DNA from 3 places in the Psychrobium sp. MM17-31 genome. Region 3 is predicted to be linked to each of the others. Evidence: predicted binding sites of a transcription regulator. Region 3 holds the regulator's gene; each other region holds the start of a gene.

Region 1 (2,271 bases), on a different contig from region 3:
ATCGAAGATCAAAAACTACATCAAAGCTAAAAAGGTCGAAGGACTGCACTTTGATGAATACTACCCTATTGAAAACTACGTCGCTCAGCGATAATTCGCAAAGCAATGAATTCTTCGCAATGTCCATGTGGCAGTAATCAACCATACTCAGATTGCTGCCAGCCATTTCACAAAGGCCATAGCCTGCCTAAAACTGCTCAGCAATTGATGCGGAGCCGTTATTGCGCTTTTGTCATAAATGATTGTGATTATATTTATGCAACTCATAGCCCGCAGACCCGTCACACTGTATCGCTAGCAGCTATCAAAGATTGGAATCAGCAATGTGATTGGTTAGGACTGCAAATTATTGAGGGGCCTCAAGATAACCAAGTCCAAAATAACCAATTCCGAGAAAACAAAGTCGAGTTTGTCGCGTGGTATAAACAAGATAATGCGCTGCAACATCATCATGAAGTATCGCGATTTGCGACAGAATTCATCGATGATGAACTAGCGAAACGCATCACTGCCGAAACAGAAAAGTGTTGGTATTATCTAGATGCAACTTATCCCGATAGCGCAATTAAAATGCCATCTCGCAACGATAAATGTATTTGCAATAGTGGAAAGAAGTTTAAAAAGTGCTGTGGGAGCTAGCGCTCTGCGCTAAACCACAAACAAGCTAAGCGACAAATAATTGCGCTTCATAGCTTTGTTGCGCGGCTATCGCTTTATTAATGTCGACTGGAGGCTTAGGCGCACTAATAGTTCTACCTTCAAGTCTTGCTGCAATCGTCGGTGATAAGTTATCAACGATTTCGTCAGAAAAGCCCTCAACGCGATCTAAATCAAAACTCAAGGCATCTGGTTTTAAGCAGTGCTGTAAACGACCTGCGGTTAATCCTTGCTCACGAGAGATATCAGCTAAAGCGATAGAGTAATGTTGATCGGCCATCGCTCTGGTTTTTAGCGTCTGTGTTGTCGGAATTTCGAATTGCTCAGCAAGCGTAATATCACTCTTCTCATTAGTCGTCTGTTCTAACGCAAACTGGTCTTGATCACGAACATCTTGTGACAACATTGAAAGCAATAAAGCAAATTCGCTTTTATTGCCCTGCTGTACACACTCGTTAAGGCGCTGACCAAGTTGTAATTCACCAATAAGTAAATCGCCGATTTGCATTTAATTTCACCACTTTGAACACTATGTATGCTATCGGCTAAAAATATGAAAACTTTAGCGATTTTTTTGAAAAAATCCCTTTACCTCCCGCAATAAAATCTCTATTATTCGCACCACTTGATTGGAGGGGTTCCCGAGTGGCCAAAGGGAGCAGACTGTAAATCTGCCGGCTCCGCCTTCGGTGGTTCGAATCCACCTCCCTCCACCATCAAGCCTCTTCTTTTTATATCTAAATATCTTCTTAATTCATAAATCTATTTTTACAACATAAATCCGTTTAAAGTCCTATTGTTTTATCACTCAAGTCTTTATTTTTCCCTATCACTTCTTATATGATAGTGAAAATAACAATAACGCTTAAAGTTATAGGATAAGTCTTTGTCGACGTTGCAAAAAATACCTTACAACAAGTTAAAAGTACTTTTAGTCGATCCCCAGCGCCCCTTCCAAATTATGATGAAAGGGATTTTGACCAATTTCGGCGTAAAAAATGTCGATTTCGCTGAGAGTGGCGAAGCCGCTTTGCGTTCGTGTCGCGCTAAAGACTATCAATTGCTAATGGTTGAATATAACCTTGGCAACAAAAATGGTACTCAGTTATTAGAAGAGCTAAGAACGCTGCGTTTAATCAAACCAACGGCGCTCTTCGTTATTGTATCTGCCGAAACCGATCGCGCAGTGGTCTTAGGTACCATGGAAATGGCACCGGATGATTACATCATTAAACCCTTTTCCCAGCGTCTGTTAGATAGCCGATTACAAAAAGCGTGGAATAAACGCCAAGCTTTATCATCGGTGTATCAATGTCTAGATAAACACGATCTTCCCCGCGCTATCCTCGCTTGCCAAAATCTAATAAAAGAAAAAAGTCGCTACAGCGCTGTTGTGCTGCAAATGATGACTGGCTTTATGTGCGATGTCGGCCAGCATGAGGACGCAATCAAGTATCTAGAACCGCTATTAAAAGAACGAGATCTGCCATGGGCTAACCTCAATCTCGCTCGTGCTAAGTTAGGATTGGGTGAGCTAGAAGAAGCTGAAATTATTCTCAAGAAGTTAATTAAAGCGCAATCGACCAACGTTGAGGCCATCGACTTATTGGCCAA
Region 2 (2,271 bases), on a different contig from region 3:
GGCGCCCAACTCAACTGCTGCACAAATTAGTGCCCCAGTTTTTAGGCGATGAATCTGCTCAAGCTGCTCAAGTGTTACACTGCGATCTGTCGCCGCTAAATCTAGGGCTTGTCCACCACACATTCCACGATAACCACTGGCTTTGGTAAGGCACTGCATTAGCTGAACTTTTTGGGCATCACTTTGAGGTGCTTGACAAAGTAATTCAAAGGCGAATGTTTGCAGTGCGTCACCCGCTAAAATAGCGGTGGCTTCATCAAAGGCAATATGACATGTCGGCTGGCCGCGACGTAGTTCGTCGTCATCCATTGCGGGTAAATCGTCGTGAATTAGCGAATAAGCGTGAATCGCTTCGATAGCGCCTGCAATATGATCGAGCTGTGATTTTTCAAGCCCAAACATTTCGCCAACGGCGTAAACTAAAAATGGACGAATGCGTTTACCGCCAAGCAGTAAACCGTGATTCATCGCTTGATGCAAGCGTGGCTCATTAACAGTAACTTGTGCTAATGCGCTTTCTAAAAAGTCATTAACACGCTGCTGGTTTTGTTGAATTTTTACTACTGGCACTAGCTTTCCGGCGTATTATCAAAAGGAGTTAAAGTAGCTTCGCCGTTGTTGTTCATTAGAATGTCAACTTTTTGCTGCGCGCCTTGCAGTTTTTGCTGACCGTTGCGAGCCAAGCCAATGCCGCGTTCAAATTGCGCTAGGGCTTTATCGAGTGGTAAATCACCTTGTTCCAGTTGATTTACGATGGTTTCTAGCTCTTCAACGCTGGCTTCAAAACTCATATTTTCAATTTTTTTAGTGGCCATTTCGACGCTCTAACTGACTATTTCGCGCCACCTTAGCCCACTTCACCGATGTTTTCAATTTTTTACGCCTGCTTGGTGTTTTTTCCATAAAAATTGATAAAAACACTAAACAAATGACGCCTTGTTCCGATATGATGTTAAGAAATTCTAAATTGTTATCTTTTAGCACTTTTTTCCTTTCGAAAATCAAAGTCGCGTAAAAAATTGGGCACAGGAGAGACTCAGTGGATTTAGCAACATTAATCGGCATGCTTGGTGCATTTGGTATGATCGTCATGGCGATGGTTCAAGGTGGTGATATCGGGATGTTCGTCGATGTACCTTCCGTTCTTATCGTATTCTGTGGCTCGCCGTTCGTAGTAATGATGATGTATTCGATGGGGCAGTTTGTCGGTGCAGGTAAGGTGTTTGGTAAAGCCTTCATGCTTAAGCTCGATGATCCACAAGATTTAATTGCTAAAGCTGTCGAACTTGCCGATGCTGCCCGTAAAGGTGGCTTCCTTGCCTTAGAAGAAGCTGAAATTCCAAGTCCGTTCATGCAAAAGGGCATCGATATGTTAGTGGATGGCCACGAAGCGGATGTTGTAAAAGCAACGCTAGGTAAAGATATCGATTTAACGTTAGAACGTCACAAAGCGGGTGCTGGTTTCTTTAAATCGCTTGGTGATGTTGGTCCTGCGATGGGGATGATCGGTACACTAATCGGTCTGGTAGCGATGCTACAAAACATGGACGATCCAAAAGCTATCGGTCCTGCGATGGCGGTAGCCTTGTTAACCACCATGTACGGGGCGATGCTTGCTAATCTTATTGCACTGCCAATTAGTGAAAAGCTAAGCCTGCGCGGCGGTGAAGAAGCTCTGAACCAAACACTCATCTTAGATGCTGTTCTTGCTATTCAAGACGGTCAGAATCCTCGTGTTATCGAAGGCATGCTGCAAAACTACATTGCTGAAGGTAAACGTCCGGCGCCTGAGGAGTAAGCATGAGTGACGATTGTCCTAAATGTCCCGACTGTCCTCCCGAAGGTCTCCCCGCATGGATGGGAACATTCGCTGACTTGATGTCGTTATTGATGTGTTTCTTCGTATTGCTGCTGGCAATGTCAGAAATGGATGTGCTTAAATTTAAGCAAATCGCTGGTTCGATGAAATACGCTTTTGGTGTTCAAAATAAGATTGAAGTCAAAGACATTCCTAAAGGTACCAGTGTTATCGCGCAGGAGTTCCGTCCGGGACGTCCCGATCCAACACCTATTGAAATTATTAATCAGCAAACTGCGGAAGTAACGCAGCGCGAGCTCGATTATCAGTCGGGTGAAGATGCCAATTCTGGTGGTAAGGAGCAGCAACGCGGTGATCAACGCGGCGCTGCAGCAGCAGCTGACAGTCCATCTGATGCAGAAAAATCGGCAGCGCAAGAAGAGACTAACCAAGAGCTAAAGAAAATGGCTGAG
Region 3 (2,271 bases):
AATTAAATCTTCTTCGACGTTTTTCACCATTTCTGAAATTTTCTGCAGTACTTGACCCGTTAAATCTTGATAGCCTTGGGCTAATACAATGTCGTTAAGCTTGACGTTTAGCTCATCGGCATCTTTAACAGATTCGGCAAAATAGGCGTCTAATTTATCTCGTAATAACTTAAACTCGCCTACTTTGATCTTACAGTCTTTTAAACGTTCCCAAGATGGGAGAATATCGCGCACGGTTTCTTGATGCTTTTGCGCTAAAGGCAAACATTCATCAACGGCATCCATGGTTTTGTCAGCCGCTTCCGCTGTCATAGTAACAACGTATTCCAAGCGCTCTTTAGCATCGGGAATCGAAAGATTAACCATTGAAGAAAATCTCTCGTCCATACTCATTTCGGTGAATGAATCATGAAATTGTCGAGTCAGTTTACCAACACCATCAAACAATTCATGTTCAATCTTTTGACTCGCGGCTTCTACGATTTGATTAGCTTGAGCAATATCTCCTTGCTCTAATGCGCTAACCAATTCACGAGCTTCTTCTAACGAGATGTGAGCCGTCTCATTATTCGTCATATATCTTCCTAGCTCGGCGAATTAAGATTCAATACGTTGGAAAATTTTGTCTAATTTTTCTTTCAACGTACCTGCGGTAAACGGCTTAACAATGTAACCATTTACACCAGCTTGTGCCGCAGCGATAATTTGTTCACGCTTGGCTTCAGCCGTAACCATTAATACAGGAAGGTGCTTGAGTTTTTCGTCTGCACGAATATGCTTAAGCAAGTCAATACCTTGCATACCCGGCATATTCCAGTCAGTTACTACAAAATCAAAGTCGCCTTCTTTCAACATTGGTAGGGCGGTTTGACCGTCATCAGCTTCCTGCGTATTGGTTAATCCTAAATCTCTTAAAAGATTTTTGATGATTCGTCTCATTGTTGAGAAATCGTCAACAACAAGAATTTTCATATTTTTATCCAAAATATTCTCCAAATGTTACATTGCTAAGCTGCAATTACGTCCAACTATTTAATCGACTCTTAAGTCTTACCATCGCCTGTGAGTGGATTTGGCTCACTCGCGATTCACTAACACTTAAAACTAATCCTATTTCTTTTAAATTAAGCCCTTCGTCGTAATATAACGATAGTGCTAACGCTTCCTTTTCTGGTAACGTCTTGATCGCGTCACTTAATGCACCTTGAAATTTTTCCGATGCTGTGTGGTTAAAAGAATCATCGCTGTGTTCATCATCTGTATGAATAACATCTTCTGATACACCGAGATCTTCTATACCTATAATCTTACCTGTAGATATATCATTAAGCATTTGAGCATATTCGTCTAGGCTTATTGATAACTTTTCTGCAATTTCATAATCTTTGGGATCGCGACCATACTCTTTTTGCAACTCGTCAATGGCTTGCATAACCATTCGGCTATTGCGATGCACTGAGCGCGGTACCCAATCGCCACGCCTGATTTCATCTAACATGGCGCCGCGTATTCTAATACCAGCAAAGGTTTCAAAACTTGCGCCTTTGCTGCCATCAAAGTTTTTCGCCGCTTCCAATAGTCCGATCATGCCCGATTGAATCAAATCATCCAGTAGTACATTAGCCGGCAAACGCCCTTTGAGATGATGGGCTATTTTTTTGACTAAGCCAGCGTGAATGACAACTAACTGATCGTTAGTTGGCGCAGCACTGGCGTAAGCAGCGGCCTTACTCACTCGTGTTTTCCCGTTGTTGGAAGCGATTGTCAACCAACTGTTCAATAAAGAATTCTAGATGGCCACCCGGCTGATTTGGAATCGGCCATGTCATCACCTTATTTGCTAACGCTTTGTATCCTAACGATGCAGGAGATTGTGGGAATAGCTCTGAAATGAGTTTTTGTTTACGGACCGAACGGCGTACATTTTCATCAAACGGAATTGTTGCAACAAGCTCTAACGCAACGTCTAAGAAGCGATCTGTTACGCGAGTTAACTTAGCAAACAGCTCTTGCCCTTCGCGCATATTTCGCACCATGTTGGCAACAACTTTGATTCTAAATACGCCGTGCTCACGAGATAATAACTTAATCAGTGCATAAGCATCGGTAATTGAGGCAGGCTCATCACACACAACGGCAATGACGTCTTGTGCGGCGCGAGCAAAGCTCACTACCATGTCCGAAATACCAGCAGCGGTATCGACGATTAATACGTCAAAGTCATGGCGCATATCACTAAAGGCGCGAATTAGTCCGGCGTGCTGCGCTGGA

Evidence for each region. The regulator FliA, encoded in region 3, starts transcription of late flagellar genes. The targets are predictions, from matches to a motif close to CTAAAGNTNNNNNNNNNNNNGCCGATA.
Region 1: MHM98_RS11340 (VC2046/SO_2500 family protein) is a predicted target of FliA. The motif match lies at 1,197-1,223, and genes of this name have one in related genera.
Region 2: pomA (flagellar motor protein PomA) is a predicted target of FliA. The motif match lies at 921-947, and genes of this name have one in related genera.

Annotation. Positions count from the first base shown of each region.
Region 1 covers NZ_JAKRGA010000003.1:567,519-569,789, forward strand. Annotated here, with positions in the region: gene MHM98_RS11330 (nuclear transport factor 2 family protein) at 1-94, shown strand, start outside; gene MHM98_RS11335 (YchJ family protein) at 106-639, shown strand; gene MHM98_RS11340 (VC2046/SO_2500 family protein) at 665-1,165, opposite strand; tRNA gene MHM98_RS11345 (tRNA-Tyr) at 1,289-1,373, shown strand; gene MHM98_RS11350 (response regulator) at 1,544-2,271, shown strand, end outside.
Region 2 covers NZ_JAKRGA010000002.1:439,967-442,237, reverse strand. Annotated here, with positions in the region: gene ispA ((2E,6E)-farnesyl diphosphate synthase) at 1-570, opposite strand, end outside; gene xseB (exodeoxyribonuclease VII small subunit) at 570-815, opposite strand; gene pomA (flagellar motor protein PomA) at 1,040-1,798, shown strand; gene MHM98_RS06535 (flagellar motor protein MotB) at 1,801-2,271, shown strand, end outside.
Region 3 covers NZ_JAKRGA010000001.1:387,516-389,786, forward strand. Annotated here, with positions in the region: gene MHM98_RS01675 (protein phosphatase CheZ) at 1-576, opposite strand, end outside; gene cheY (chemotaxis response regulator CheY) at 598-984, opposite strand; gene MHM98_RS01685 (RNA polymerase sigma factor FliA) at 1,019-1,735, opposite strand; gene MHM98_RS01690 (MinD/ParA family protein) at 1,728-2,271, opposite strand, start outside.